DNA from 4 places in the Metabacillus flavus genome. Region 4 is predicted to be linked to each of the others. Evidence: riboswitches for the same ligand, from Rfam matches in the RefSeq annotation. Region 4 holds a riboswitch; each other region holds the start of a gene.
The links. Region 4 has a riboswitch for S-adenosylmethionine ahead of J9317_RS06180 (bifunctional homocysteine S-methyltransferase/methylenetetrahydrofolate reductase). Riboswitches for the same ligand answer to the same signal wherever they lie in the genome.
Positions count from the first base shown of each region.

Region 1: another riboswitch for S-adenosylmethionine. It lies ahead of mmuP (S-methylmethionine permease); the one in region 4 lies ahead of J9317_RS06180 (bifunctional homocysteine S-methyltransferase/methylenetetrahydrofolate reductase).
Region 2: another riboswitch for S-adenosylmethionine. It lies ahead of J9317_RS01410 (carboxylate--amine ligase); the one in region 4 lies ahead of J9317_RS06180 (bifunctional homocysteine S-methyltransferase/methylenetetrahydrofolate reductase).
Region 3: another riboswitch for S-adenosylmethionine. It lies ahead of J9317_RS02605 (sugar ABC transporter substrate-binding protein); the one in region 4 lies ahead of J9317_RS06180 (bifunctional homocysteine S-methyltransferase/methylenetetrahydrofolate reductase).

Region 1 covers NZ_JAGVRK010000001.1:3,920,859-3,928,343, forward strand. The annotation lists gene mmuM (homocysteine S-methyltransferase) at 1-780, opposite strand, end outside; gene mmuP (S-methylmethionine permease) at 755-2,158, opposite strand; SAM riboswitch class I at 2,243-2,346, opposite strand; gene ahlS (AhlS family quorum-quenching N-acyl homoserine lactonase) at 2,472-3,320, shown strand; gene J9317_RS19940 (iron-containing alcohol dehydrogenase) at 3,333-4,523, shown strand; gene J9317_RS19945 (TetR/AcrR family transcriptional regulator) at 4,891-5,469, opposite strand; gene J9317_RS19950 (aldo/keto reductase) at 5,473-6,456, opposite strand; gene J9317_RS19955 (hypothetical protein) at 6,561-6,716, opposite strand; gene J9317_RS19960 (aldo/keto reductase) at 6,978-7,485, opposite strand, start outside.
Region 2 covers NZ_JAGVRK010000001.1:246,402-253,886, forward strand. The annotation lists gene J9317_RS01395 (FAD-dependent oxidoreductase) at 1-1,043, opposite strand, end outside; gene msrA (peptide-methionine (S)-S-oxide reductase MsrA) at 1,139-1,669, opposite strand; gene J9317_RS01405 (LLM class flavin-dependent oxidoreductase) at 1,732-2,778, opposite strand; gene J9317_RS01410 (carboxylate--amine ligase) at 2,795-4,030, opposite strand; SAM riboswitch class I at 4,123-4,237, opposite strand; gene J9317_RS01415 (thioredoxin family protein) at 4,550-4,867, opposite strand; gene J9317_RS01420 (D-alanine--D-alanine ligase) at 5,065-6,156, shown strand; gene J9317_RS01425 (UDP-N-acetylmuramoyl-tripeptide--D-alanyl-D-alanine ligase) at 6,244-7,485, shown strand, end outside.
Region 3 covers NZ_JAGVRK010000001.1:485,884-493,368, forward strand. The annotation lists gene J9317_RS02590 (SDR family oxidoreductase) at 1-665, shown strand, start outside; gene J9317_RS02595 (RDD family protein) at 745-1,209, opposite strand; gene J9317_RS02600 (YhgE/Pip family protein) at 1,467-3,926, shown strand; partial or broken gene J9317_RS20480 (hypothetical protein) at 4,095-4,253, opposite strand; SAM riboswitch class I at 4,365-4,527, shown strand; gene J9317_RS02605 (sugar ABC transporter substrate-binding protein) at 4,653-5,726, shown strand; gene J9317_RS02610 (sugar ABC transporter ATP-binding protein) at 5,746-7,278, shown strand; gene J9317_RS02615 (ABC transporter permease) at 7,247-7,485, shown strand, end outside.
Region 4 covers NZ_JAGVRK010000001.1:1,192,736-1,200,220, reverse strand. The annotation lists gene J9317_RS06200 (methyl-accepting chemotaxis protein) at 1-562, opposite strand, end outside; gene J9317_RS06195 (BMP family lipoprotein) at 559-1,518, opposite strand; gene J9317_RS06190 (CvfB family protein) at 1,620-2,474, opposite strand; gene J9317_RS06185 (YajQ family cyclic di-GMP-binding protein) at 3,066-3,557, shown strand; SAM riboswitch class I at 3,881-3,993, shown strand; gene J9317_RS06180 (bifunctional homocysteine S-methyltransferase/methylenetetrahydrofolate reductase) at 4,060-5,916, shown strand; gene metH (methionine synthase) at 5,900-7,485, shown strand, end outside.

The sequences.
Region 1 (7,485 bases), 2.7 Mb from region 4:
TCCTGAGTTCGGATAGACAATTACCGGTTTTTCGGTACGAGCGCTTAGTCTTTTAACGGATTCCGTGACAAGAGAAGCCGGGGCACAATTGATTCCGATTGCGGCAATCTGGCTGTTTCCTTCCAATAGCTCTGCACATTTCTCAAGCGGTGTCCCGTCACTGATTTGCGCATCATTTTTCAGAGAAAAAGACAGCCAGGCATAAGCTTCCGGGAATTCTTTTACGAGCAAGGCTAAAACTCTTGCTTCCTGAAGGGAGGGAATGGTTTCAATGGCAAGCACACCCGCACCCGCTTCTATTAAGGCAGCAATTCTAGGGCGGTGAAAAGCAGCCAGCACTTCATCTGTCACACCATAGTTTCCTCTATACTCTGATCCATCAGCAAGATAGGCTCCATAAGGGCCAATCGAAGCTGCAACAAGCGGTTTAGGACGGTTCGCCTGCTCATTTCCCTCCCAAAAATCATCTCTTGCCTTCTTAGCGAGCTGCACCGTTTTTTTGATAAGATTCAGTGCCTCCGCTTCTTCCATTCCCCGCTTTAAAAATCCATCGACCGATGCCTGGTAGCTTGCCGTAATTGCGCAGTCAGCTCCGGCACGGAAATAATCTGTATGAACCTGATAAATCAATTCAGGATTTTCGAGCAGCACTCTTGCCGACCACAAGGGGTCATCTAAATGACAGCCATGCCGCTCGAGCTCTGTAGCAAGAGCGCCATCGAGAATCATAATTGGATAGGCAGCTAAAATCTCTTCAATTGGATTCAGTTTTTTCGGCATAAACTTCGCCCCTCTTCTTCATAATCTGGGTTACATAATAGCTTCCGTAGCAAAACAGGATAAAGGGAATGCCGCAATAGAGGGCAATCCTCTGAGTCGGATCAAAGGCGATTCCAATCAGTGACGCGAGACAAAGGATGAAAGATGCTATCGGCACGAATGGATAAAGCGGTGTCCGGTATCCTAGGTCCTTTACCGAGTTCCCCTGCCTGATATATTGCCTTCTAAAGAAAAACTGAGACGCGCTGATGCTCATCCAAACCGCGACTACAGCTAGACCTGAAATAGAAACAAGGACGATATAAATCGTGTCCGGTGCAATGACACTCGACAGCAGGGCCAAGCCGCCTCCCGCCATGCTGAGAAGAAGCGCATTTAACGGCACGCCGCGCTTCGTTACTTTTGCAAAAACAGGAGAGATCGTTTTCTTATCCGCGAGGGACCAAAGCATTCTGGACGCCGCATACAAACCAGAGCTGGCGGCAGATAAAATGGCGGTCAGGATAACAAAATTCATCAAATCCGCTGCAAAGGTAAGCCCGATTCTCTCGAAAACCGCCACAAACGGGCTTTTCAGCACACCGGCATCCGAGGAAGGCAGCAGGGCAGACAGGACGACAATCGTTCCAACGAAAAAGATAATCAATCGCCACACCGTTGTCCGAATAGCCTTTGGTATTGTTTTTTCCGGGTCCGCCGCTTCTCCGGCAGCGATTCCGATCAATTCTGTCCCCGAATAGGCAAAATTCACAGCCAGCATCGTCATCAGAACGGCAAACGCTCCATTTGGGAACAAGCCTTCATTTGTGAAGTTTGACAGGAAAGGCGCAGGTTCAGAATCAGCCAGAGGAAGAATCCCGATAATGGAAGCTCCGCCCAAGATGATGAAGATCACGATGGCTGCCACCTTCACAGAAGAGAACCAGAACTCTGATTCTGCAAAAAATTTAACGGTCACAGCATTTAATACAAATATCAAAACGGCAAACAGTGCACTCCAGATCCAAACATTAACGGAAGGAAACCACCTCTGCATCAGCAATCCGGCCGCCGTAAACTCCGATCCGAGCGCGACCGTCCATGTCAGCCAGTACAGCCAGGCCACCGTGTACCCCGTTCCAGGCCCAATGTATTTAGCAGCATAGCTGTGAAAAGCCCCTGTTTCAGGCATATGTACCGATAGCTCTCCCAGGCAAAGCATGACAAGGTAAACAGCCACCGCACCAACAAGGTAGGAAAGAAGCGTTCCTAATGGACCTGCCTGCTGAATCGTATAGCCTGTACTTAGAAATAATCCGGTCCCAATCACACCTCCGAGCGAAATCATAATTAAATGTCTTGATTGCATTTTCCGCTGAAATCCAGTCTCTCTCCCCATCTTGACTCTCCTTTGTTTCACACCCAGAAAAATGAAAAACGCACCCTTTTCGCAAAGAGTGCGTGACTGACAAATAAAAGGACAAGCTTATCTATCAGGCTATTCACCCGCTGGAATTAGCACAGTGTCTGTACAGACCTGCTGCTGAGGCTTCAAAGGGCCAGTCCCTCCACCTCTCTGGATAAGAAATTATTTTTTTCTAACATTATCAATCTATCAGAAGATTGTCAACATTTCTTCAATAGATAAGTTTATCATTTAAATGAAACCGGGAAATAGAAAACGGTTACATGAAAACAAGGAGGATGAATCAATGGCAAACAAGCTGAACGCTAACCCGAAGCTTTATGTAATGGACAACGGACGTATGAAGATGGACAAAAACTGGATGATTGCCATGCACAATCCAGCGACCATGGAAAACCCCAATGCCCCTGCTGAATTTGTTGAATTCCCCGTATATACCGTTCTGATTGACCACCCAGAAGGCAAAATCCTTTTCGATACCGCCTGCAACCCCAATTCTATGGGTGCAGAGGGCCGTTGGGGCAAGGCCACCCAGCAAATGTTCCCGATTGATATGGCGGAAGAATGCTATCTTCATAACCGGCTGGAAGAACTGAAGGTTAGAGCAGAAGATATCAAATTTGTCGTGGCCTCCCACCTGCATCTTGATCATGCCGGATGCCTCGAGCTTTTCACGAATGCCACAATCATTGTGCATGAGGATGAGCTGAACGGCGCTCTTCAGACCTATGCCCGCAATCAAAAGGAAGGCGCCTACATCTGGGGAGATATTGATGCTTGGATCAAAAATAATCTTCAATGGAAAACCATTAAGCGCAGTGAGGACAATTTGCAGCTCGCTGAGGGGATTAATATCCTCAATTTCGGGAGCGGACATGCTTGGGGAATGCTCGGCCTGCAAATTAATATGCCGGAAACCGGCGGAATCATTCTTGCCTCCGACGCTATTTATACAGCTGAAAGCTATGGCCCTCCCATCAAGCCTCCCGGCATCATCTATGATTCTCTCGGCTATGCAAATGCCGTTGAAAAAATACGCCGGATCGCCAATCTCACAAACTCTCAAGTGTGGTTCGGCCACGATGCCGATCAGTTCAAATCCTTCCGTAAATCAACAGAAGGCTATTATGAATAAGGAGGCAGATTAATGAGCATCGCCAAGTTAGTTTTCGCCCCGCTGAGCTATACAGGATGGGGATCACTGGAACACCTGCTGCCGGAAGTGGAAAAGCATTCACCGGAAAAAATCCTTGTTGTAACAGATCCTATGCTTGAAAAAATCGGTTTAACTGAACGCATAACCGCTCCCCTTGAGAAACAGGGCTACTCTGTCACTACTTACACAGACGTTGTTCCTGAGCCTCCGCTTGAAACGGGAGAAAGGCTTGTTGCCTTTGCACGTGAAGGCCGGTTTGAACTGATTATTGGTCTTGGAGGAGGAAGTGCCCTTGATTTAGCAAAACTTGCAGCGGTTCTGGCGGTGCACGATGGTTCTGCAGCGGATTACTTAAATTTAACCGGAACGAAAACCATCGAAAAGAAGGGGTTGCCTAAAATCCTTATCCCAACCACATCCGGAACCGGTTCAGAGGTTACCAATATCTCTGTTCTGTCCTTAGAAACAACAAAGGATGTAGTGACCCATGATTTCCTTTTAGCGGATGCTGCCATCGTTGATCCGGAGCTGACTGTATCTGTTCCCTCAAAAGTAACCGCAGCAACCGGCATCGATGCACTCACGCACGCTGTCGAGGCTTATGTTTCCGTCAATGCATCACCTGCTACTGATGCATTGGCCCTCCACGCCATAACATTAATCGGACGGTCCATTCGTAAAGCCGTTGAGGATGGAAAGGACAAGCAGGCACGAATCGACATGAGCAGTGGCAGCTTCATGGCCGGACTCGCCTTTTTTAATGCCGGTGTAGCAGGGGTCCATGCTTTGGCTTATCCGCTCGGGGGCCAATTCCATATCTCTCATGGGGAATCCAATGCCGTTCTGCTCCCTTATGTCATGGGCTATATCCGCAAAAGCTGTGTCAAGCGGATGGAGGATATTCTGACTGCCCTCGGCAAACATTCAACAGGACTTTCCGAGGAAGAAGCTTCGTATAAGTGCGTTGAAGAATTTCAGCAGCTAGTAAAAGACGTTGGCATTCCTTCCACGTTAGCCGGTTTTGATGTACCTGAATCGGCTTTGGAGGATTTAACACGGGATGGGGTGAAGCAGAAGAGAATTCTCGCCCGGAGTCCGATGCCATTGATGGTGGATGACATAAGGAGAATTTATCAATCCGCTTTCGATGGAGTGATTGTGGAGGCTAAACAGATGGTTTAAGAGGAGAATACCAATTAATGCTTAAAAAATCCTTGCGAAGGTTTCCGCAAGGATTTTTTTGCTGTGTAAATATTGTTATCCCCGTCCGGCATTCCGCTTGAACGCCCAAGCGGACCATATGAAGGCGCCGGCAAAAATCAGCGCGCACCAGCCAATCGCCCACCAAATATGATTCCCTGTGTCTCCAACTGTGAGAAGAGACCGTATTGTTTCTATGACTGGAGTAATCGGCTGATGATCTGCGAACGAACGTTACTAGAAACCCAAAATAGGGCTGGCTTCAAATCACCTTTTATGTCAGCCCAAAATTCCTTGCATCTTGATATAGATTGAAAAAGCCGATCTTCAAACGGAAGATCTGCTTTTTTTATTTTAAAATACCTGATAGGATTAGCTTCCAGACCAAATCGAACTCTTCCTCTATGGTTGGGGAAGCCCACTCTTTTGCGTGAGCAGGATGATGAAAACGCGCGGTTGCCATAAAAATGCCTTTCGCCGTTTCTTCTGCATTAGCGGTTTTAAATTCGTGATTGGCGATTCCCTCCTGAATGATCGGGATTATCTGGCCAACGAGTTCTTGAATGTGAGCGCCGATGACTTCCACCGATTCTTCAGCAAGGGTTGTATACATGGTGAAAAGCTCCGGGTCCTCTTTAACGAGGGAATGCTTAATGTGAATTAACGTCTTTACCCATTCGTGCAGCCGTTCTGACGACGTACAGTCTTTCTGGAAAACATCCTTAAGCGGCGAAATGATGCTGTGCAGCCATCTTTCAGCTACTGCTTCCCTTAGAGAGGCCTTGCTTGGATAATGTCGGTATATCGTTCCGTGGCTAATATTCAGGGCCCGGGCTACATCTACCACGCTTGTCTTCTCCGGTCCAAAACGGCGCAGCACTTGTTCCGCTGCATCTAAGATTTCTTCTTTTGTTAATTGCTCTGCCATTCTTTATTCGACTCCCAGCATACTCATTTGTTCCGCTGCATAGCGTGTTCCGGCCACTGCTTCAGCAGGAACCGCCTCTTCGATTCTGGCAAGATCCGCTTCAGTGAGCTCAAGATTCAAGGCGCCAAATGCATCTTGAAGCTGGGAACATTTACGGGCACCGATCAGCGGAATAACATCCTCGCCTTTAGAAAGAACCCATGCGATCGCAAGCTGTGCCACATTTGCTTGTTTTTCTTCCGCAATTTCACGCAGTTTTTCTACAAGAGCCAGGTTCTTGTCCAGATTTTCTCCCATAAAGCGCGGAGCAAAAGAACGGAAATCTGGAGCGCCTTGACGATCCTTGGACCACTTGCCGCTCAGCAATCCCCGGGATAAAACACCGTAAGCAGACAGGCTGATTCCAAGCTCCCTTAAAGTCGGGAGGATTTCTTTTTCAATTCCTCGGCTGAATAAAGAGTATTCAATTTGAAGCCAGCTGATGGGATGAACCTTGTGAGCGCGGCGAATCGTTTCAGCGTTCGCTTCAGAAAGTCCGATGTGCTTCACATAGCCCGCTTTTACCATATCTGCAATAGCCCCGACTGTTTCCTCAATCGGTACACTTGGATCAACGCGTGCCGGCTGATATAGATCAATGTAATTTGTACCAAGCTTTTGAAGGGTGTGTGCCAGATTATTCTTGATTACTTCCGGCCGGTTATTCATTCCGATCCAACCACCATCTGGTGACCTCAGTACCCCCGTTTTCACTGCGATGAATGCATTCTCCCGCTTTTTCCCCTCTAAGGCTTCACGGAGCAAAAGCTCATTGTGGCCGGTTCCGTAGAAGTCCCCTGTATCCATAAGCGTTATTCCTTTTTCTAATGCTTCATGAATCGTCGCAATGCTCTCGTTTCTGTCCGCTGCACCATAAAGATCAGACATGCCCATTAACCCTAAACCGATAGCAGAGACGGAAGATTTTCCAATTTTTCTGTTTTCCACTCTAAAAAACCTCCAATGTATTTGATAGGCTCATCATACCATGACGAAAATCAATAAACAAGTGACAAATTTTAATATCTGTCATTTGAGGATATGAAGTAGAATCAAATCCCTTGTTCTTCTCGCTCGGGCGTCAGTTTGGTTTTAAGGGGACAAGGCATTAAATGCCGCTGATCAAAAAAAGATTCATCATCGAGTTGTTGAAAATGACGGTCATTTTTCATTTCTAAGCCCGTTTCCAGAAGCCATGTCCCATCCATCCTTTCCTCCCTTACAAGATCCGTCCGGATTTAGCCGAGAGAGTTTCCAATATGAATTAAATGAAGAGGTAACAGATTTTCTGCTGCGTCACACATGAATACGGGGGCAAACCAAAAAACAGAAGAATGGACATAAAAAAAGCAAACCAAGACGGGATGGTCCCATTTTGGTCTGCTCTGCTGACAGGTAATGAACAGGTATGAACTTGTTTAGAGCTCGTCGAAAATATCGTTCAATTTGAGCTGTTTAGAAAGGTTTGACTATCTATGATTATCAATTTTCCCAAAAGTTGTTCCAAAAAGCGCATTTCGGACTGGATCAGATGACAAAAACTCATGAGGGAATCCAAGCTCAATCCGGCTTGCCTGATCTAAGCGCTGAAGCTGTTCGGATGACAGACTGAATTCGGCGGCTCCGAGATTATCGATTATCTGGGACTCTTTTCTGGCTCCAATAAGAGGGATGTTGACGCCTGGCTGCTGTCGTACCCAATTTATTGCAACCTGAGCAGGATTCTTTTCGAGCTCCTCTGCAATTTTGACCACTTCAGCCGCAATTTTACTATTCACTTCATTCAATCGTTTACTTTGGGGTGTTAAGCGTTTCTGGTCTTCATTTGCAAGACCGCTCAGGTATTTTCCTGTTAATGCCCCGCCTGCAATCGGTGCCCATGCGGTTATCCCAATATCCAGAGCGCGCGCCATTGGCAGCAAGTCTCGTTCTGGTTCGCGCTGAAGCAAGCTGTATTCTACCTGCAAACCAATAAAT
Region 2 (7,485 bases), 950 kb from region 4:
TTCGTGACAGGTCCCACATAGGGGATTTTATCGAGCGTGATTAAATCCTGTGCCGACCACTTGTACACCGTTTCCTTTAGCCCAAGATGAACCTTTCCAAACAATTCAAGGCTCTCGTAATGCTTTTCTGTATCAAATCCTTGTCCGGTTTTATGACTGTCCCCGCCAATTAAAATCAGGTCTTCGCCATTCATAGGGGTAGAGCGGATCGACCGGGTCGGAGTGTCCGCGCTTAAATACATTCCGCCGGGATACGGCTGCCTGGTTTTAACACCGAGGACATAGGACCGCTCGGCGTACATTCTTGTAAAGTAAAAGCCGTTCCCGTCATAGAAGGGGAAGTGTGAGCAGGAAATGGCATGCTTTGCCTTAATATGGACGCCATCCCTTGTGATGACTTTTGCTCCGCCTTCAAATGCTTCTGCATCTACAGCAACAGTATGCTCATAGATTTCAGCACCCATTTCCTGAAGCTCCTGAACCATTTGGTTTAAATAGGAGAGAGGATGAAATTGAGCCTGATTCCGGATCATGATTGCGCTTTTTATGGATAAATCAAAAGGGAGGGAGTCCGCCATTGCACAATCCGCATCGAGCTTTACATAGGCTTTATATTCCTTCTCAAGCTTTGTAATGTTTTTGTTTTCCGTCGTGTAAATATAAGCATCCTGGTCCGAAAAATCACAGGAAACATTGGCGGCATAATCTCGCATAAAGGCAAGAGCTTCATCATTCGCACGGAAATATTTTTTCGTCTTTTCTTCGCCGATGTGGTGCATCAGCTCATCGTAGATCAGGTCATGCTGGGTCGTGATTTTCGCAGTTGTATGCCCGGTTGTGCCGTTTAATAACACATCCGCTTCAAGAAGAACGACTTTGACTCCTTCTTTGGCCAGCAAGTAGGCAGCAGTAATTCCGGTAATGCCGCCGCCGACAATAACAGCTTCTGTTTCCAGACTTTGCTGGAGCTTGGGGAAGGATGGGAGCTCGGCAGATTCTCTCCAATATGGTTCTGGAGTTGAGGGAATCGGTTGATTTGGCAAAGGGATGCCTCCTTTGTTTATGTACTACCACCTAATTTTTCCAAAAACGAAGGAATCATGTAGAGAAAATAAAAAAGAGTGCGGTTTCCCGCACCTTATTTCCAATTCTCTTTTGCAAAAACATCCCTGCCGGATTCCACTCGTTCCTGCTTGTATTTTTCAGGATTCTTTTTATAGAAATCCTGATGATATTCTTCAGCGGGGTAGAATGTACTTGCTTCTCTGATTGGCGTAACAATCGGTTTCTTAAACTTACCGCTTTCCGCCAGTTCCTTTTTAGTGGCTTCGGCTGCCTGCCGCTGCTCTTCCGTATGATAGAAAATAATCGCCCGGTATGACTCGCCCCGGTCAATAAACTGGCCCTCATCATCCGTCGGGTCAATTTGCTGCCAATAAAGCTCCAGCAATTTTTCATAAGGAAAAAGACTGGGATCATATTGAATCTGCACCGCTTCCGCATGGCCGGTTGTTTGAGCTTTTACTTCTTCATAGGTCGGGTTTTCTTTATGTCCGCCTGTATAGCCGGATACAATGCCGTGAATGCCGGGAAGCTCGTCGAATGGTTTCACCATGCACCAAAAGCAGCCTCCTGCGAATGTAGCCGTTTCTAGTTGAGTTGCTGTCATGTTTTATTCCTCCTTAAAAATCTTTCCCACAGTATAAATCTGATTAGACACTGGTGTATAGTTTATTGAACTGCGGTCCTCTTTCTCTCCACAATCGGCATGACTGTTTTAGAAAAACGCTCCATTTCTTCAAGCTGCGGTGAAAATTGGAGCAGCAGCAGATCAAGACCTGCCTCTTCAAACTGGATGATCCGCTCTGCAATCTGTTCAGGGGTTCCGACTAGATTCGGGCGCAGTCCCCGGTTTGAAACCGAATAATCCTGAAGCTGGATTTGCTGTTCAAGCTGGGATTTGCTTGTGAAATCTTTGAAGCCTGCGTAAGCGGAGGACTCTTTTACATCGGTTATGCGAGCGAGCTCTTCTGCCGCCTCTTCCTCAGAGTCCCTGCATATCACGTATGCGGCCATTCCAAAGGAGGCGAATGGATTTTCATTCACGGTTTCTCTTAAACGAACCATTTCTCCGATTTTTGAACGGATTTCATCCACCGTTCCCCCGTGCATCACATAAGCGTCGCAATAGCGGGCAATCGTCTCTTTTCCGCGCGGACTTTCCCCTCCTGCATACAGGATCGGATTCGGTTTTTGAACTGGTTTCGGGAAAAGCTTTGCTTCTTTGCATTCATAATGCCTTCCTTTATGGGAGAATGAATCTTCCGTCCAAAGACCTTTCAAGACCTCAACAAACTCCTCTGTCCGGCTGTAGCGCTCATCATGCTCGGTAAAAATGCCTCCGTACTGTCTCGCTTCTTCTTCCCACCAGGCGGAGACGACATTTAACGTAAATCGGCCATTGCTCATCTGATCAAGATTGGCCGCCATCTTGGCCGCCACTGCGGGGTTATGAAAGCCCGGTCTGATGGCCGTCATAATTTCAATTTTTTCAGTGACTGCGGCAAGTCCCGCTGCCGTTGTCCACGCTTCAAGCGAATCGTATTCCGGGCCTTTAATATCGTTTAAATAAAGCTCTGCAATCAAAGTTGTGCTATAGCCCCATTTCTCTCCTGACTGAATGACCTTTTTTGCATAGTCGAATGTAGGAGGCATCTTTTCATCCTGAACATTTCTAAGCCAGCCCCCGAAAAGGGGAAGCCAAAATCCGTATTTCATCCCACTCACACCTTTCCTAGCACGGGCATATATACCCCTGATTGAATTTATTTTTCACTTGCTGTACAGAAGGTGCGCGGTCTTCAGCTGAAAATACAGCTTCTGTTATATGTGTGGAGGTTTCCCCGAAGAGCACCGAAGCCATTTCGGAATCGGACAGGTGCCCATGGAAAGTACCGGGACGTTCCTGCTTAACCTTTAAATAGTCATCGAAATATACCCATTTTGAATAGTCCAATACTGGATATTGGGATTCTCCTTTCAACCCGGTCACTTCGTTATAAGCGAGAAGAGGCAGGTTAACTCCGGAGAAAATCGGAAGTCCGATCCATTTCCAAACTCGTGTATTCACATCCAGTAATTTATATGTGTCATCCCGTTTGTCATATACGAATTCTGTCTCCGCAATTCCGTAATACCCTTGCGCTTTTAATATTTCAGCTCCGTAAGAGACAAACCGGCCGCCTTCAGCAGACTCTACAAGACAGCCCGTTCCGAAGTTCAAAGGATATTGCTCAAGCTTTCTGCCGGTAAACTGGCCTTTTATTTCCCCGTCCATACTGGTATAGGTGCAAAGAGAATAAAAGTCTGAAAGAGAGCTACTGATGATATCCTGGATCACAACCTCATGGCTGGCTGTTTTGGCCAGTATGCCGGTGAGCTCCTCCGTACTGTTTGCAGTAAAAGCCTTCGTCTGAAAAGCTTCATAAAAACTGCGCTGTTCCACAGGTTTTACGATGCATGGAAAAGGAAGATCGTCAGGATATTCTCCTGAAAACTCTTCCGGATACCACGTTGCAGGGATCGGAATGTCTAAGGAAGCAGCTTTTTTATAAAGCTTCCGTTTATTTAACAGAGATTCAACGTTGTCCCACTCAGCAAACGGGAATAAGAAATACTTTTCAAGCTCGGTCCGGTGTTTACTGACGAGCAGCACCCATTCATCATTGCACGGAAACAATACACCCTTTTGAGGGAGATTCCGTCCGATTTCCAACAGCAGACTGATGAATTCCGCCTCTTCAGTAAATGGATTGGGACATAAAGCGGCAGTATGAACATATTTAGATTGAAGCCCAACCGCCCGTCCATCCCTGTCCAGGGCGATAATGGGGATGCCTTTCTTTCCCAGGGCCCGGGAAATAGCCAACCCTGTGATATGGGAGTTGAAAATAACAGCAGGATGCTTATCTTGCGGAAGTGTCTTTAACTGGTTCCATAATTGTGTTCCTCTTATAAGAAAATCTGTCAATCTACCCATCTCCTTATCTCATAAAAACCGCAAAAAACCCCTCTTCATGAGCAGAAGAGGGGTGGAACAATCTGAAAAGCAGACCGGCTCTTCTCTCATCTTTCAAACACATGAATGTGTCTGCAGGAATTAGCACGGTTTCACAAAAATCGTGATCCGTTGCCGAGGCTTCGCAGGGCCATGTCCCTCCGCCTCTCTGGATAAGAGTACTATTTAATTAAAATACATCATATGACCGAAGGACCAGTTTGTCAAGAACTGGACACTCCGGATTTTAGGGAATAAAGATGTCGAGCAGGGGAGAGATAGATTATTTCCTGGAAAATAAACGTTCTTTTCCACTGATTTTAACGAGGAATGACGATTGAAAGGACCGCTTTGAGAAAATGTGTATAAAGCTGTGTCTATGAGGTTCATAACCGCAGAGTGGGTTTATCTGTTTGAGATTTGGGTGAATAATCTGCGGTGGTTATTTATTCCGAAGATGCACATCAAAAAAGCACAAGCAAGAGCTTGTGCTTAAAGTTTTTCCGCGAGAAATTCCTGTACCTGTTCAGGTGTCTTGGCATTCGCACTGTGAAGATGGCCAAGCTTTTCACCGTTTTTAAAAATCAGGATGCTTGGAATCCCCATTACCTGATACTGCTCGGCAATCTCAGGAAATTCGTCTTTATTGATCTCAAACCATTGGTATTCTTTGTATTCTTCGATGATTTCATCGATGAAGAAATTCATTCGGGTGCAATCAGGACACCAATCTGCGAAGAATTTAATTAAAACTTCCTTATCTGTTGAAATAAGCTGCTGAAACTGCTCGGATGATGTAATTTTTTCCATGTGAAAATCCCTCCTGCCCTTATTTTAATACAAACTGCGTCATTTAACGACTAATTCGCTATGCATAAAAAAATAATGCGATACGAATCTTTTGAGATAAAAACAGGGTCATCTATAACAAAAATGCCGGAAGGTGATAAAATGGTGAGAGTGATTAAAAAATGACTGCACCTGAAAGATTGAGGGGGAAATAAATAATGAAAATTAAACTTGGCCTCGTATACGGAGGGAAATCCGCAGAACATCAAGTTTCTCTGCAAACAGCCCTTGCTGTAATCAAGGCTCTTGATCTCAGCAAATTTGATATACATCCTATTTATATTACGGAAAAAGGCGAATGGATTCGCGGGGAACAGCTGAACGAACCTGCTTCAAATGCAGCCGCTCTAAAGCTTGGACATGAAGTTAGTGAAGCGATTTTGCCTGTTGCACTGAACACAGATTTATTCCCGTCCACTAACGGCGATAATTCAGAGAAGCCTTTTGATGTAATTTTCCCGCTTCTTCATGGACCTAATGGGGAAGACGGCACCATTCAGGGAATGCTTGAACTAATGAATATTCCGTACGTAGGAAACGGGGTTCTTGCTTCTGCAGCAGGAATGGATAAAGTAGCAATGAAAAATCTGTTTGCGCAAGCCGGACTTGAGCAGGCTGAATACGTTTGGCTGATTCGCAGTGAGTGGAAAAAAGATCCGGAAACGGCATATACTAACGTAGAAACCAAACTGGGCTATCCTTGCTTTGTCAAACCTGCCAACCTTGGCTCCAGTGTCGGCATCAGCAAATGCAAAAACCGCGAAGAACTGGAAGCTGCATTTGAGGAAGCATTCTCCTATGACCGCAAAATCATTATCGAAGAAGGAATCATTGGACGTGAAATTGAAATTGGCGTAGTCGGAAACGATGAGCCTGCATGCTCCGTTACAGGAGAAATCGCTCCGAAAAAAGAATTCTATGATTATAAAGCGAAGTATGTGGACGGCGATACAGACATGATGATTCCGGCTAAAGTAACGGAAGAAGAATATGCAATGATTGAAAAAATGGCTATTGCTGCTTTTAAAGCCATCGACGGTGCCGGACTTGTGCGCGCCGACTTTTTCCTTACTGAAGACGGAAGAGCTTTAATTAATGAAGTGAACACGATGCCGGGCTTTACCCCATACAGCATGTTCCCGCTTCTTTGGAAGCATACGGGTCTGGAGTATCCTCAGCTCATTGAAAAGCTCGTTTCACTTGCCATTGAACGCCACGAAGAAAAACAGCAGATCAGACACACGTTTTAATAAAGGAGGGCTGGCTTATCCGCGTTTGCCATAACAGGCAGGCAACGAGGAGCCGGCCTATCTCGATTTAGAAGGGAGAATACCTGCATGATTCAGAGAACGCTTAAAGATATACAGAAAATGGCTGGAGGCGAAGGGCTTGCCGCACAATATGAGGACCGGTCAGCTGCCGGTGTTTCAACCGATTCGCGCAGCGTTTTGCCAGGCTCTTTATTTATCCCGATAACGGGAGAGAACTTTAATGGACACCGCTTTGCGGAAAAGGCACTCAGCGAAGGAGCAGCTGCTGTTCTGTGGGCAAAAAAGGAACTTAATCCTCCTGCTGATGCCCCTGTTATCTTCGTTGAAGACACGCTTGCAGCTCTTCAGAAGCTGGCGAAAGCCTACAAAGAACAGCTGAACGTCAAGGTTGCCGGTGTTACTGGAAGCAATGGCAAAACGACAACAAAGGACCTGCTTGCATCTGCTCTCTCCCCGTCATTTAACGTACATAAAACCAAGGGGAATTTTAATAATCATATCGGCCTTCCGCTCACATTGCTTGCAATGCCTGAGGATACAGAAGTAGCCGTTTTGGAAATGGGCATGAGTTCAAAAGGGGAAATTGAATTCCTTTCCCAGCTTGCCCAGCCGGATGCAGCCATTATTACAAATATCGGAGAATCCCATCTAATGGACCTTGGTTCCCGTGAGGGGATTGCTGAAGCAAAGCTTGAAATTGCTTCCGGATTGAAGGAGGAAGGGGTACTTTTCTACTTTGGAGATGAACCGCTATTAACGGAGAGAGTCCCAGCATTAAACAGAAAAACAATGACCTTCGGCGAGACTGAGGAAAATAACCTATACCCATCAGATATTGTTCAATCCGATGCCGGAGTGGAATTTACTGTACAGCCTGAAGGGGAACGGTTTGCGATCCCGGTACTTGGCAAACACAACGTTTGGAACGCCCTGGCGGCGATCGCCGTCGCCCGCCACTTTGGAATGAAGGATGATGCGATTAAAAGTGGCTTGAGCAAACTTGCCATGACAGCAATGCGCCTTGAGCTGTTAAAATCTTCTAAAGGCTGGTCTGTTATTAATGATGCTTATAATGCGAGCCCGACATCCATGAAGGCGGCGATCAGACTGACAGAGGACTTAAAAGGATATTCACGCAAAATCCTCATTCTGGGTGACATGCTGGAGCTTGGCGATCAGGAAGCAGAATTCCATGAGCAGACAGGAGAGCATGTAAGTGCCGGCAAGACGGACCATGTCTTTACGTATGGGAAGCTGGGAGAATTTATTGCTGCAGGAGTAAGGAAGAACCTCCCTAATGAGAAGGTT
Region 3 (7,485 bases), 710 kb from region 4:
TCCTTACAAGCAGTGCCGTAGCCATTTTCGGCGATAACGCCGATATGGACGGAAAGCCGGCCTTTACGGAAAGAGACTGGAACACAACGAGCTCTGTCACCCACCAGCCATACAGCTATTCAAAGACGATTGCGGAAAAAGAGGCTTGGGAGCTGGCAGAAAAACAAGACAGATGGGACTTGATTACGATTAATCCTACCTTCGTTCTTGGGCCATCACTCGCAAAACGAACCGATTCCACAAGCATTGCGACCATTCTTGATTTGCTGAAAGGAAAATACAAGACCGGTGTGCCGCGCCTTGTAAATGGGGTTGTGGATGTCAGGGATGTCGCCAAAGCACATAAGCTTGCCGCGTTTATGAACACGGCTTCCGGACGTTTTCTCCTTTCCAATGAAGAAGCGACCCTGCTTGACATGGCAAAGGTGCTGGAAAAGAACTTTCCTAAGCAATATCCCCTTCCAAAATGGGAAGTCCCGAAGCCGCTCATATGGCTGCTGGCACCAAAAATCGGACTGACTCGCCCCTATGTCTCCAAAAACGTTGGGATTCCGGCGAAATTTGATCACAGTAAGAGCGTACGTGAGCTAGGATTGACTTATAGAAGCCTTGAAACCACGCTCGTTGATCAAAAAGAGCAAATGGATGAGGATGGGTTAATTTAAAAATTGATGGATGGAATTCAAACAGTTCAAGCTGTTTTGAGTTCCATCCTTTTTGCTAATTAAATGCTAAAGCATGTGCTTATTTAAATGCCGCTTGTCCAGAAATCGGCTCCGCAACAGAGGAAGTACGGCTTTTCACCACATACGTTTTTACCATCATGTCGTGCAGTGCTTGTTTCCGGCTGGTGAATCCGGCCATAATGAAGCCTATATACAGAACGAACCCGCTAACCGAAAAGGATAAATACCTGAGGATTGACTTTCCAATCGTTAATTTTTCACCATGTTCATTAACAATTTTCAATCCAAGCAATTTTTTTCCTATAGTGCCCTGCCAGGAAGTTACCGGCAAGATGATAAAGTAGGCGAGAGCAACAATGTATTCTGCTGCGTAAATCAAGATGACAGGAGTTATACTCTGCGGCGGTTCTCCAAATATCATCGGTAAAAATGGAATGAAGAAAACGGTAAACAAAATTGCAGTGTCAATCAATAATGCCGCGGTTCTAATCCAAAATCCTCCGTACTTTACTGTGTGATTCATGTCCAAATACACTCATTCCTTCCTTTTTAGGTAATTATTTCAAATTACTGATTTTATTTACCCGCATGCTTCAGCGTCTAAACGACCACTTTCGATGAAGTCCTGCAAAACTATTACATAACAGAAAAATATTTTTGCATCTATAATAAAACAGGCAGGAATATTGACTAAATATTCAGTATATATAAAGAATATCAGTGAATGAGTCCTTATTCACTTTTGTATATAGATATTTAGATGGATAACGGGGGATGTGCATGGGAAGATTTGAGGGGATGAAAGAAAGGCTTCAAAACGGGAACAGGAAAGGGATGCTGGTGGCCCTGATTGCTGTTCTTCTCGTACCGCTTGTGTATGCAGCGGTCCTGCTTTCTTCAAGGTCGGGTCCATATGATCACTTGGATAACCTGCCAGTAGCTGTCGTGAACAAGGATAAAGGGGCGGCTTCCGGAGATGAGCAGATTAATGCAGGGAATGACTTAGTGGCCGATTTAAAGAAAAGCAGCAGCCTTGGCTGGGATTTTGTCAGCTCTGAAGAAGCAGCTGCAGGACTAAAAGATCAGTCCTACTACATGGTCATTGAAATACCAGAAAATTTTTCGGAAAAAGTGACAACCGTATTGGGAGAAAATCCGGAGGTGCCTGAGCTGCGCTACATTCAAAATGAGGGGCTAAGCTTTACTGCCGCTCAAATTACAAAGGGCGCTGCGGAAAAAATCAGAGAACAGCTGGGCGATAAAATTACGGAAAACTATACGTCAAAACTTTTCGCACAGCTTGGAGAGGTTTCAGAAGGTTTTACAGCCGGTTCAGATGGGTCCAATCAAATTTATACAGGATCCGAAGAGCTTCAAAAAGGGACAGGCCAGATCCTGGATTCTCTGACAGGCAAGTCTGCGGATATTGCGGCATTGGCGGATGGATCCAAAAAGCTTGAAGCAGGATCAAAGGAGATGCTCGACTCCCTCAGTGCAAAACAGGGAAGTATATCTGAGCTTGCAGCGGGTACGAAACAGGTAAACGACGGGACAGGAACGCTGCTCGAATCCTTAACAGGGAAGTCCGGAGACATTGAAAAGCTTGCAGACGGCTCCAAGCAGGTGAAGGATGGAACAGGGCTGCTCTATCAATCGTTAAAGCAGGGCTCAGGGAAAATCGATCAGCTTGCAGCCGGATCAGGTGATGCGGCTAAGGGCGCCGGAGACTTGAATGTCGGCGCAGCCCAAGTGCTTGAAGGACTGAAGCAATCGGAAGCGGGAAGCGGTCAGCTGAAGGATGGACTTGCGGTCCTTGCGCCTGGGAGCAGCGCGGCGGCAAAAGGCATGAGTGATTTGGATGCTGGGGCAGCTCAGGTATCTGCCGGTGCAAAGGGTCTTGCACAAGGTTTGGAAGCGTACCTTGCTAAAAATCCTCAGCTGAAAACGGACCGTGAATTTCTCACACTGCTTGAAACAAGCAAAATTGTAGCAGGCGGTACAGAAAGCATTACGAAAAATACGAAACTCTTGAAAGAAGGAACCGCACAAGTAGCAGGCGGCGTCAAACAAGCGTCAGACGGTGCGAATGCCCTGGCCGCCGGCATGACAAAGCTAAAAGAAGGACAAGCCCGGGTGAGCGGAGGGGCAGCAAAGCTTGCGGCCGGATCAAAAGCGATTGCAAATGGAAACCAGGCCCTTTCTTCTTCCTGGAAGGAGCTTACCTCATCAGTTGCAAAATTGAATGCCGGAGCTGCGCAAGTAAGCAACGGAAATCAATCAGTGAATTCCGGATGGAAAGAGATGAAGTCTGGAGTCTCAGAGCTGTATGGCGGTACACAAAAAATCTACAGCGGAAACACGGAAGTAGATGCCGGGTGGAGGACCCTTACCGCAGGAGCGGGAGATCTTCATACGGGACTGGTTAAAGTCAGCGGCGGAAATGAAACTGTCAAGAATGGCTGGAGCCAGCTGACAGACGGAGTCACAAAAGTTGACGCCGGCGTTCTGAAGCTGAAGGAAGGAAGCGGCCAGCTTGCAGACGGTCTTGCTAGCGGAGCCGAGAAAACCGGAAGCATTAAAGCGGGGGACGACAACATTTCTATGTTCTCCTCACCTGTAAAACTCGCATCAGAAACAGTAAATGAATATGAATTTTATCGTGACTCAACCGCACCTTATATTTTGTCATTAGCATTATTCGCTGGCATTTTGCTTCTTACTTTTGTAACTGATTTCAAAAAGCCTGCAGAAGCCTCCGGCATTGGCTGGTATGCGGGCAAGCTTGGCCAAATGGCGATTTTTGCCGTCATTCAGGCACTTGTCCTTTCGATCTTTACTCTAGTTATTCTGCAGCTTCAAGTTGAAAACGCTTTCTATTTTATCCTATTCGCTGTTTTCGTCAGTCTCGTCTTCATGATTATCATCTTTGCCCTGACCGCTGTTGCAGGAACCATTGGCCGATTCCTCGCCTTTATTCTGGCTGTTGCACAGATAACCACAACCGGAGCAAGCCTGCCGGTCATCCTGCTGCCTGAGGGAGTTCAAGCAATCAGCGGCTGGCTTCCGTTTACCTATACGATTGCCGGGTTTAAAGCGGTCATCTCACTGGGGGATTCAAATTTGCTTTGGGGAAGTGTATGGGTATTGATTGGTTTTGCCCTTGTATTTGGAATTTTATCTGCTGTAACGATCTTTCTTCCTGGTCGTGCAGCGGATGAAAATTCGGAGCTCAAGGCATAAGAGAAAGAGAGAGAACCAGTTTTCGGACTGGTTCTCTTATTCTTTAGCTCTGTTAAACTTGGCTGTTGATTGCAGCTAGCAGGCGTTCGCTTATCCTTGGACTGGCGGTGAGCCTGCGGGGTCTCACCTGTCCGGCTGCTCCCGCTTGCGTCTCATCAACATAATGCTTTAACATAGCCTATTCTTTAAACCGGAATGCCGTCTCCACTTGTGTGTGACGGTTTGAGCCAGGCTGGAAATGCCGTTGATAAACTCCTCAGTTTTTTGAAGACCTTCAAAATTCACTTTCAGCATAAAGCAGGCATTTCCAGCAATCCTGTGGCAAAACCCATTTACTCCCGAGTGAATTGAAAGTTTTTTCAAAAAAATGTTGCAGGCTGTAAAAAATGGTGATAACATTCAGCTCAGGAAATAAAATTTCATACTATTCAGATTGCACTCTTATCCAGAGCAGGCGGAGGGATTTGGCCCTATGATGCCCAGCAACCGACCGTAATTCCGTCGCGAGACGGGGCGCGAAAGCAAGACGCGCCAGGGTTTTGACCCTGAAGGCACGGTGCTAATTCCAACAGAAAGGTTTTTACTTTCTGAGAGATAAGAGGCTTTAGAAGACGACTTTAATTCTTCAAGCCTCTTTCTTTATGAGAAAGGGGCTTTTCCTATTTTTCCGGTAAGAAAAGCCCTCGAAAGAACGTCCGGAATATTTCTATTAGGGGGAGTAAGATCATGACAAAAAAATATGCAAAGATCCTTCTGGCAGCGCTTCTCATTCTCGCCATGCTTGCAGGATGCCAGCCGAAAGTGGGCGAGCAGGCAGGAACAAAAGCAAAGGCAAGCAAAGACAATCCGCTTGCAGGAAAGAAAATCGCCCTTATTATGCAGCAGAACCTTGGAACGTTCTCAGCTCAATACATAGAAGGCGTTAAAGAGCAGACCGAAAAGTTTGGCGGCCAAACCGTTGTGTTCACATCTGACGGCGATCTGGCAAAAATGGCGTCCAATGTGGATGCCGCGGTTAATCAAGGGTTTGACGCGATTCTGATTGATCACGGAACGAAGGAAGCGCTGACTGCCGGTGTCGAAAAAGCGATCAGCAAAAACATTCCGGTTGTTGCGTTTGATGCAGGGGTGGAATCAAAGGGTGTAACGTCGATTGAACAGGGTGACCAGCAAATGGCACAGATGACGCTTGATCAGCTGGCTAAAGATTCAGGCGGAAAAGCGAACATCGTGAAAATCTGGGTGGCCGGATTTGCTCCGATGGAACGCCGCCAGATCGCGTATCAGCAATTTTTGAAAGAAAACACAGGCATTAAGGAAGTGGCCGCATTTGGTGCCGCAACCCAAAACACGGCTCTCGATACACAGGCCCAGATGGAAGCGATCCTGAAGCAGTATCCGAATAAAGGCGAGATTACAGCTGTTTGGGCAGCCTGGGATGAATTTGCAAAAGGGGCGGTTCGTGCTCTTGAGCAGGCGGGAAGAACGGATATTAAAGTGTATGGAATTGACATGAGTGATGAGGATCTTCAGATGATCCAAAAGGAAAACAGCCCATGGGTCGCTTCTGCCGCTGTCGATCCGAAAGACATCGGACGCATTCAGGTCCGTTACGCTTATCAGAAAATCAATGGGGACAGCGTGGAGGAAAAAGTGAAATTGAAGCCGGTATTTGTGACGAAGGAAGCCCTTCCGAAGGAGCAGGTGACAACGAATGACCTGGATCAGCACGTGGAAGGCTGGGGAAAAAGCGAGCAGGGGTATACGGATAAGCTGAAAAAGCTGGAAGAAGGAAAATAACAGAGAAGGAGGGAGAAGGATGAGCCTTCTGCAAATGAAAAACATCTCCAAATCATTCGGCCGTGTTAAGGCGCTGAAGGATGCGCATTTTGAACTGAAAAGCGGGGAAGTTCGTGCGCTGCTTGGAGCGAATGGAGCGGGGAAAAGCACGCTGATGAAAATCCTGTCAGGTGCCTATACGCAGGATGGCGGCGAAATTTTTGTAAACGGGCAGCCCGTTCAGATCCGCTCGCCAAAAGAAGCGAAGGAACTCGGAATCGACTGTGTGTACCAGGAAGTGGATACAGCGCTCGTTCCTCAGCTGTCGGTCGCTGACAACATCATGCTCGACTCCTTCTCCTCCTCCAAAAAATGGACGGTTTCCCGAAAGAAGCTGAATCGAGAGGCGAAGGAGGCTCTGAAGCTGCTGCAGGAGGACCGCATTTCGGTTATGAAAATGGCTTCTGAATTAACGCTTGCCCAGAAGCAAATGGTTCTCATCGCGCGGGCCCTTGTCCGCAAGGCGAAAATCATTATTTTTGATGAACCGACGGCACCGCTGTCAATTGAAGAAACGAAGCATTTTTTCTCGATTATCCAGAGGCTTGTGAAGCAGGGAGTCGGCTGTATCTTTATCTCCCACCGTCTTCCGGAAGTATTCGAGCTTTGCAATCGGATTACGGTAATGAGAGACGGAAGCACTATTCAAACATTTGAAACAGCAGAGGTCACGCAGGAGCAGATTATCGAGACCATGCTGGGCCGTGCCCTCACCCAGGAAATGCAGGAGGAGGGAACGGAGATCGGCCGAACCCTTCTCCAAGTAGATGGGCTGGAGGATGAAGAGCGCCTGAAGGGCATTTCGTTCTCTGTTTCAGCGGGGGAAGTCGTCGCAGTTGCCGGATTAGTCGGAGCGGGAAAAACAGAGCTTGCCAAAACGCTTTTCGGGCTGAACAACTGGAAGAAAGGCAAGGTTCTCTTAGACGGGAAGCCTTATCGGATTAAGGAGCCTTCTGAAGCCATTAAAGCAGGATTCGCGCTAATCCCGGAGGAGCGGAGAAAGGAGGGGCTCTTCATTCATGAGTCCATCCAGGAAAACATGTCGTTTCCTCATTTGAAATCCTTCTCTTCGTTTTTAAAAATGAACCGGAAAAAAGAGAAACAGCATGCTGAACAGGTCATCACGGAGCTTGGAATCAAAGCGGACTCTCCTTTGACGCCTGCTGAAAACTTAAGCGGAGGAAATCAGCAAAAGGTTGCAATCGGCAAATGGATGTATGGAGACGCAAGGGTTTATTTGTTTGATGAACCGACCAAGGGGGTCGACATCGGAGCGAAAAAAGATCTATTCCAGCTCATCCGCCGATTAACCGAAGCACGAAAAGCGGTTCTCTATTTTTCGTGCGAAATGAACGAAATTCTAGGCATCGCTGATCGGATTCTCATTATGTATGACGGCAGGATCGTCAAAGAGCTGACAAAAGAAGAAGCCACACAGGACAAGATTCTGCTTTACGCAAGCGGTGGAAAGGAAGACATCCATGAAGGAAAAGCTCATCGGGTTTTTGTATAAATACGGCGCCGTCGTTCTGATGGCGGTTATCTTAATTTATTTTAGCTTTGTAAACCACGCCTTTTTCTCGTATGGCAATCTATCAGATATTCTGCGTTCGATTTCGATCGTTACGCTGCTTGCCCTTGGCGTAACGTTCACACTCATCGTAGACGGGTTTGATTTGTCGGTTGGAGCAACGATGTCGCTTGCCACCGTCATTTCCTC
Region 4 (7,485 bases):
GGATGGCAATTACCACCGAAACAATTAAAAGAAGAAGACTCCCGGCAATGCCTGAAAAAATAACGAACGTAATTTGGTTCTTCAATTCTGTTTGAAGAGTATCATAATAAGCTTTGGATTGATCATTCAGCATATAGACGTCATTTTGAATTCCTTCAATCCGGATGGATTGGCGCTTGGCCTCAGCTGAATTCCTGGATTCAAGCGCCGCCATTGCTTCCGGCTTCCATGCTTCATATTTTTGCTTGGCACGGGCGAAAAATACTGCGTCTGCATTCTTCCCCAGTCTTTTGTCCAAGCTTGAAATTCGATTTTCTACATTTTTCATTCCCAATATTGATTCATCCTTTTGCGCATCTGTTAAAGAAAACGAAAAGTTGCTGATGCTTTGCTTTAGACCGTTCATATCGGCATCGAGCTGCTGAACATCCATCATAATCGGAACATAATCCTGGTTGGAGGATTGAATGGAAAGCATACTAATGATAATGAACATGATCAGGCCGGCAGCAAGACCCATCATGCCCAAAATATTGATAAGCAAACGTTTGCGTATGGTCATTTCGCTGTCCCTCCGAATTCTTTAATCATGCTGTCAAGCTTGCTTTGTTCATCCGGAGAGAGTTCCAAAATACGAACTGGAGCAAGTGCGACACCATTTTCCGCTATGCCGAATTCTACATGTCCCTCAGGCAGTTTCCCGCTTTTTTTGTAATCCTTTACGATTTCATAAAGGGCAACATCCACGTTTTTCAGCATCGAGGTAATGACTGCTTTTTCTGCATAGAAATATTGATCACTGTCCACTCCGATTCCATAAACGCCTTGCTTTTGTGCCTCTTTCAGCACCCCTACCCCTGTAAATCCAGCGGCAGCATACAATAGATCTGCATCCTCTTTAATCAGATTTGAAGCAAGCTCTGCTCCTAGTTTATCGTCCCCGAAATTTTCAGCAAAAACGGATTTCACTTGAACTTCCGGATTAATCGCCAGGGCTCCTTTTTGAAAACCATCCAAAAACTTTCGGATCAGCGGCACATCCGCTCCTCCAACGAAGCCAATTACAGCAGACTTAGATTTCATGGCTGCAAGCGCTCCGGCTAAATAGCTTCCCTCATCTTCCTTAAATGTAAGGGAAGTAATATTTTTCAGCTCCGATACCGCATCAATCAGAATAAAGCGCTGTTTCGGATACTTCTTAGCCACTTTTTCCAGATCCTCCTGGACCATAAACCCTAGACCGACCACCACATCATTTCCTGCTTTAACTAAGTCCTCGATACCTTTTTCATAGGTTTTCGAATCTTTTAATTCCTTATAATCAAACTGAATGCCGAGCTCATCTCTTGATTTCTGCAGCCCTCTGAACGCAGAGTCACTGAAAGATTGATCTCCAAGCCCCACATCTGATAGCATGATTCCCACTTTCGTTTTCTTTTCCTGAGTACTTTGAACAGGCTGCTGCATGCATCCCGCCAGAAGGATCAGGCTAAAGAGGATGGATATATATTTTCTCAAAATGGTACTCCCCTTTTATCTATTTATGACTACACCTTCTTTATCGGCGATTTTAAACAGGAATTAATATGTACAATAAAAAGAGCAAAAGCCGGGTCGGCTTATTGCTCTTTCGTGAAATACGTCCATCCATTCTCCTGATAGGCTCTTCTTTCCTTCATAAGATGTCCAAGTGCCCGTTTAAATGCAGCCTTGCTCATTCCAAACCGTTCTTTAATATCCTCTGGATCTGATTTATCCCAATAAGGCATAGCACCGTTTCGAAGACCCATATAATCCAGAATTTTTTCTGCATCCGCACTCATCGCATCCTGCTTCCTCGGAAGAAGAGAAACGTTAATGGACCCATCTTCTTTTACATCAATTACTCTGCCTTCGACGAGTTCTCCAAGACGGGGTTCCCTTGTCATCTGGCTGGAGTGAATAAACCCTTTATAGCCTTCTACCGAAATAAAGAAACACCCCGCTTCGATATGGCGGTATACATGCCCAGAAACACTTTTATTAAACACCTCGCGTGTCGCCGGCACAAATTTTTCGCTAATGATATCCTCTGATGCCAGTCTAGCAAAAAAGCGGCCATTTTCAGTAATTCTCATCGTACAGTAGAGCTGATCTCCCTTTTCAGGCCAAATCAGCCGATCTTCAGGCAGAATATCATTTGCGATAAGGGCATCCTTGGAAAGACCAATATTCACAAATACACCCATGTGATCAACCGCATCCATCGCTTCCACCCAGCCGTATTCTCCTTCCCGTAGAGTCGGCATTTTCATTGTTGCAGCCAATCTGCTCTCATAATCCAGGTAAAGGAAAACATCTACAAACTCTTTATCTTCAATTGGCTCCGTTATTTCACTGTCATGAAGAAGAACTCTCGTCTCCCCATCCGTCAGGAAATAGCCAAATTCCAAACGCTCATCAATTTCCAGTCGTTCATACGTGCCTGCTCTCACAAGTCACCTAACCTTTCTGTACCGCGTACATGTTGTATGGCATGTTTAATTCTACTATAATCAAAGGATAAAGTGAAACTTCCTTCAGCGGGGGGGTTCGCTGAAGGTTAGTGGAACAGAATCGGGCACTTACGGGCAGTTATGAGATTGAACGCTCCATATTTGGCAGGTGAACCAGTCCAAGGCTCGGTCCCCTACTGCCCGTTAGTGCGGGATAAAGTGAAACTTCCTTCAGTGGGGGGTTCGCTGAAGGTTAGTGGAACAGAATCGGGCACTTACGGGCAGTTATGAGATTGAACGCTCCATATTTGGTAGGTGAACCAGTCCAAGGCTCGGTCCCCTACTGCCCGTTAGTGCGGGATAAAGTGAAACTTCCTTCAGCGGGGGGGTTCGCTGAAGGTTAGTGGAACAGAATCGGGCACTTACGGGCAGTTATGAGATTGAACGCTCCATATTTGGCAGGTGAACCAGTCCAAGGCTCGGTCCCCTACTGCCCGTTAGTGCGGGATAAAGTGAAACTTCCTTCAGCAGGGGAATCTCGCTTAAGGTTAGTGGAGTAAAGTGCAAGTATGAAAACGCGGGAGGAATGACATGTCTAAGGAGAACTCATTTGACATCGTTTCAAAGGTCGAATTGCCGGAAGTGCAGAATGCAATCGTGGTGGCGTTAAAGGAAGTTCAGAACCGCTATGACTTCAAAGGAAGCAAAAGCGACATTAAACTTGAAAAAGAAGAGCTTGTTCTTGTATCTGACGATGATTATAAACTTGAACAGCTGAAAGATGTGCTAATCAGCAAACTGATTCGCCGTGAAGTACCGGTAAAGAACATTCAGTATGGAAAAGTAGAAGGTGCATCAGGCGGCACAGTACGCCAGCGCGGCAAGCTCGTTCAAGGGATCGATAAGGACAATGCAAAGCGTATTAACACGATAATTAAAAACTCCGGCTTGAAAGTGAAATCCCAGGTTCAGGATGACCAGGTGCGCGTCACCGGAAAAAACCGTGATGATTTGCAGCAGGTGATCGCGGCGATCAGACAGGCTGAACTTCCAATCGATGTGCAATTTATTAATTACCGATAATTTTTGTCGTGGACCGCTTTGGGTGAGCGGTCTTTTTTCGGAACTGTCCTCCAATTCAGCATAAATTCTAAATTTTCATCATATATCTCTAAAATTCATCATATATCTCTAAAATTCATCATAAGTTGGAAAAATTCATCATAAACGTCAAAAATTCATCATAAAACTGGAAAGTGTACGCATAAATTGATAAACAGCCATTCACGAAGGCTCTCAGCCTAGAAAATGAGTGTACCATTGTAAAAAACCTCCCCTTCCCCCTTGAATGTTTTCGAAAAATTAGGTAAATTGGGAGTAATCTATTTTTAAACAACTCCATATCGTTCTTATCAAGAGAAGCTGAGGGACTGGCCCGATGACGCTTCAGCAACCGGTCATGCAAGTGCGCGTGCCAAGGTGCTAAATCCAGCTAAGCATTGTGCTTGGAAGATAAGAAGAAGTCCGAATGTTAAAGCCTTCTTCTACAAGAAGGCTTTTTATTTTTTAGAGGGGGGATCAGCAGGTGGGCTTTCTAGAAGATTTACAAAATGAAATTTTAATAGCAGACGGGGCAATGGGGACACTTTTATACTCCCATGGCATTGACCGATGTTTTGAAGAGTTGAATCTGTCAAACCCTGATCAGGTCCAGAGCATTCATGAGGCATACATTAACGCTGGTGCACGGGTTATTCAAACGAACACATATGGCGGAAATCATATTAAACTGTCCCGCTATGGACTGGAAGATGATATCCGGGCTATCAATTCGAAAGCGGCACGGCTTGCGAGAAAAGCTGCAGGCAGCCAGGCTTATGTTCTTGCCACAATGGGCGGAGTCCGTGCTTTCAAAAAAAGCTCTCACACGCTGGATGAGCTGAAACGCAGCTTCCGCGAGCAGCTTTATGTACTCCTTAATGAAGACATCGATGGACTTCTGCTCGAAACATTTTACGATTTGGAAGAGCTGAAAACAATTCTTGAGATAGCGAGAAAAGAAACCAATAAGCCGATTGTCGCCAATGTGTCGCTGCATGAAACCGGTGTGCTGCAGGATGGGACACCTCTTGAAAAAGGCTTAAAGGACTTAGAAGCACTCGGCGCAGATGTTGTCGGCCTGAACTGCCGGCTTGGCCCGTATCACATGCTCGAATCGCTTGAAGAGGTTCCGCTGCTTGAAAAAGCATTTCTCTCTGTCTATCCAAATGGCAGTCTTCCATCTGTTGAAGAAGGAAGACTTGTGTATGAATCGGATGAAGGGTACTTTGCAGAGAGCGCCCTAGCCTTCCGCAATCAAGGTGCCAGGCTGATCGGCGGCTGCTGCGGGACGACGCCTAAACACATAAAGGCAATGGCTGATGCATTAAGAGGACTTGCACCAATCAAGGAAAAATCCGTAAAGCAGCGAAAGCCCGTCACCGTTCATGAACGGCTCGAGCCTGCCTATCCCCCGCTCCACCAAATTGTTAAGGAGCGCAGGTCCGTTATTGTCGAACTGGATCCCCCAAAAACGCTCGGTTTGGAAAAGTTTTTTAAAGGGGCCGAAGAACTGAAAAAGACCGGTATTGACAGCATCACGCTTGCTGACAACTCTCTCGCTTCACCGAGAGTAAGCAATGCAGCTGTCGGAACCCAGCTGAAGGAAAAACATGATATGAGGCCGCTTATTCACCTCACCTGCCGCGACCGGAATTTGATTGGCCTTCAATCTCATCTAATGGGACTTCATTCCCTTGGATTGACGGACGTGCTGGCGATTACAGGTGATCCCTCTAAAATTGGCGATTTCCCAGGTGCTACCTCCGTGTATGACCTGTCCTCCTTCGACTTGATTTCACTGATCAAGCAGTTCAATGAAGGGTTATCCTACTCAGGAAAAGCACTTGGCGGCAAAACGAATTTCACTGTGGCAGGAGCATTCAATCCAAATGTCCGGCATTTAAATAAAGCGGCCGAACGCCTGGAGAAAAAAATTGCCTGCGGAGCGGATTATTTTATCTCTCAGCCGATTTATTCCATCCAGCAGATGGAAGAGGTGCATGAAGCGGTCAAGCATCTGACTGCACCGCTGTATATCGGCATCATGCCGCTGACAAGCAGCCGGAACGCAGAATTTATTCATCATGAAATCCCAGGCATCAAGCTTTCTGACAGCATTCGTGAAACGATGGCAAAAGCGGGCGGGGATCCTATTCAATCAAAAAAAGAAGGCATTGCGATTGCAAAAGACCTGATTGATGCGGCATTTGACTTATTTAACGGCATTTATCTGATTACGCCGTTTTTAAAATACGAATACTCAGTCGAACTGGCAGAGTACATCCGGGAAAAAGAGAAGCAGCGTTCAGAAAGGGAGTTTTCACATGTCCAGCATTCGTGAACAAATCGCAAAAAGAATTCTAGTACTAGACGGCGCAATGGGAACGATGATTCAAGACGCTAATTTAACGGCAGATGATTTTGGCGGAGAGGCTTATGACGGGTGTAATGAATATTTGACCTTAACCATGCCTGACGTCATTTCCCGAATCCATGAAACGTATTTGCAGGCTGGGGCCGATATTATTGAAACGAATACCTTCGGCGGAACCGCCATTGTTTTAGATGAATACGAGCTCGGGCACCTTGCCTATGAAATCAATTTCAAGGGGGCACAGCTTGCCAAACAGGCTGCGGAAGCTTTTTCGACAGATGAGCGTCCGCGGTATGTCGCCGGCTCCATGGGACCGACGACCAAAACATTATCCGTCACAGGAGGCACGACGTTTGACCGGTTAATCGACAATTATGAAGAACAGGCGCGGGGACTGATTGACGGCGGCTCAGATTTGCTTTTGCTTGAAACGAGCCAGGATATGCTCAATGTGAAAGCGGGCTTTCTTGGAATTAAAGAAGCCTTTGCGAAAACAGGCAAGGAGATTCCGCTGATGGTATCCGGAACCATCGAACCAATGGGTACCACGCTTGCCGGCCAGACAATCGATTCCTTCTATATCTCATTAGAGCACATGAATCCAATCTCTGTCGGTCTGAACTGTGCAACAGGACCGGAATTCATGACCGATCACATTCGTACTCTCTCGGATATGGCGGGAACGGCGGTCAGCTGTTACCCAAACGCCGGGCTTCCTGATGAAGAAGGCAATTATCACGAATCCCCTTCCACCCTTGCAGCTAAAATCAGGGGATTTGCGGAAAAAGGCTGGCTGAACATTGTCGGAGGCTGCTGCGGAACAACCCCCGCACATATTGAAGCATTAGCTGAAGCCGTTAAAGACCTTCCGCCTCGTCCAGTAAGGGAGCAGCTTAAGCAGCATACCGTTTCCGGGATTGAGCCGCTCGTTTATGACGATTCCATGAGACCGCTGTTTGTTGGAGAACGAACAAATGTGATCGGTTCACGTAAATTTAAGCGCCTCATCTCCGAACAGAAATTTGAAGAGGCCGCTGAAATTGCCCGTCTTCAAGTAAAAAATGGAGCCCACGTCATTGATATTTGTCTCGCTGATCCGGACAGGGAAGAAAACGAGGATATGGAGCAGTTTATCCAGGAAATCACGAAGAAGGTTAAAGTGCCGCTCGTAATCGATTCAACCGATCATATCGTCATTGAGACGGCTTTGAAATATTCACAGGGGAAAGCCATCATTAACTCCATCAATCTTGAGGATGGAGAGGAACGGTTTGAAGCCGTCCTTCCTCTCGTTAAAAAATACGGCGCTGCCATTGTAGTTGGTACAATTGATGAGATTGGCATGGCTACAACAGCAGAAAAGAAACTTGAAATCGCCAAACGTTCTCACGACCTGCTAGTGAACAAGCATGGATTGAAATCCTCTGACATCATTTTCGATCCGCTTGTTTTCCCAGTTGGAACAGGGGATGAACAATACATCGGCTCAGCTGCTGAGACAGTTAAGGGCCTTGAACTGATAAAAAAAGAATTGCC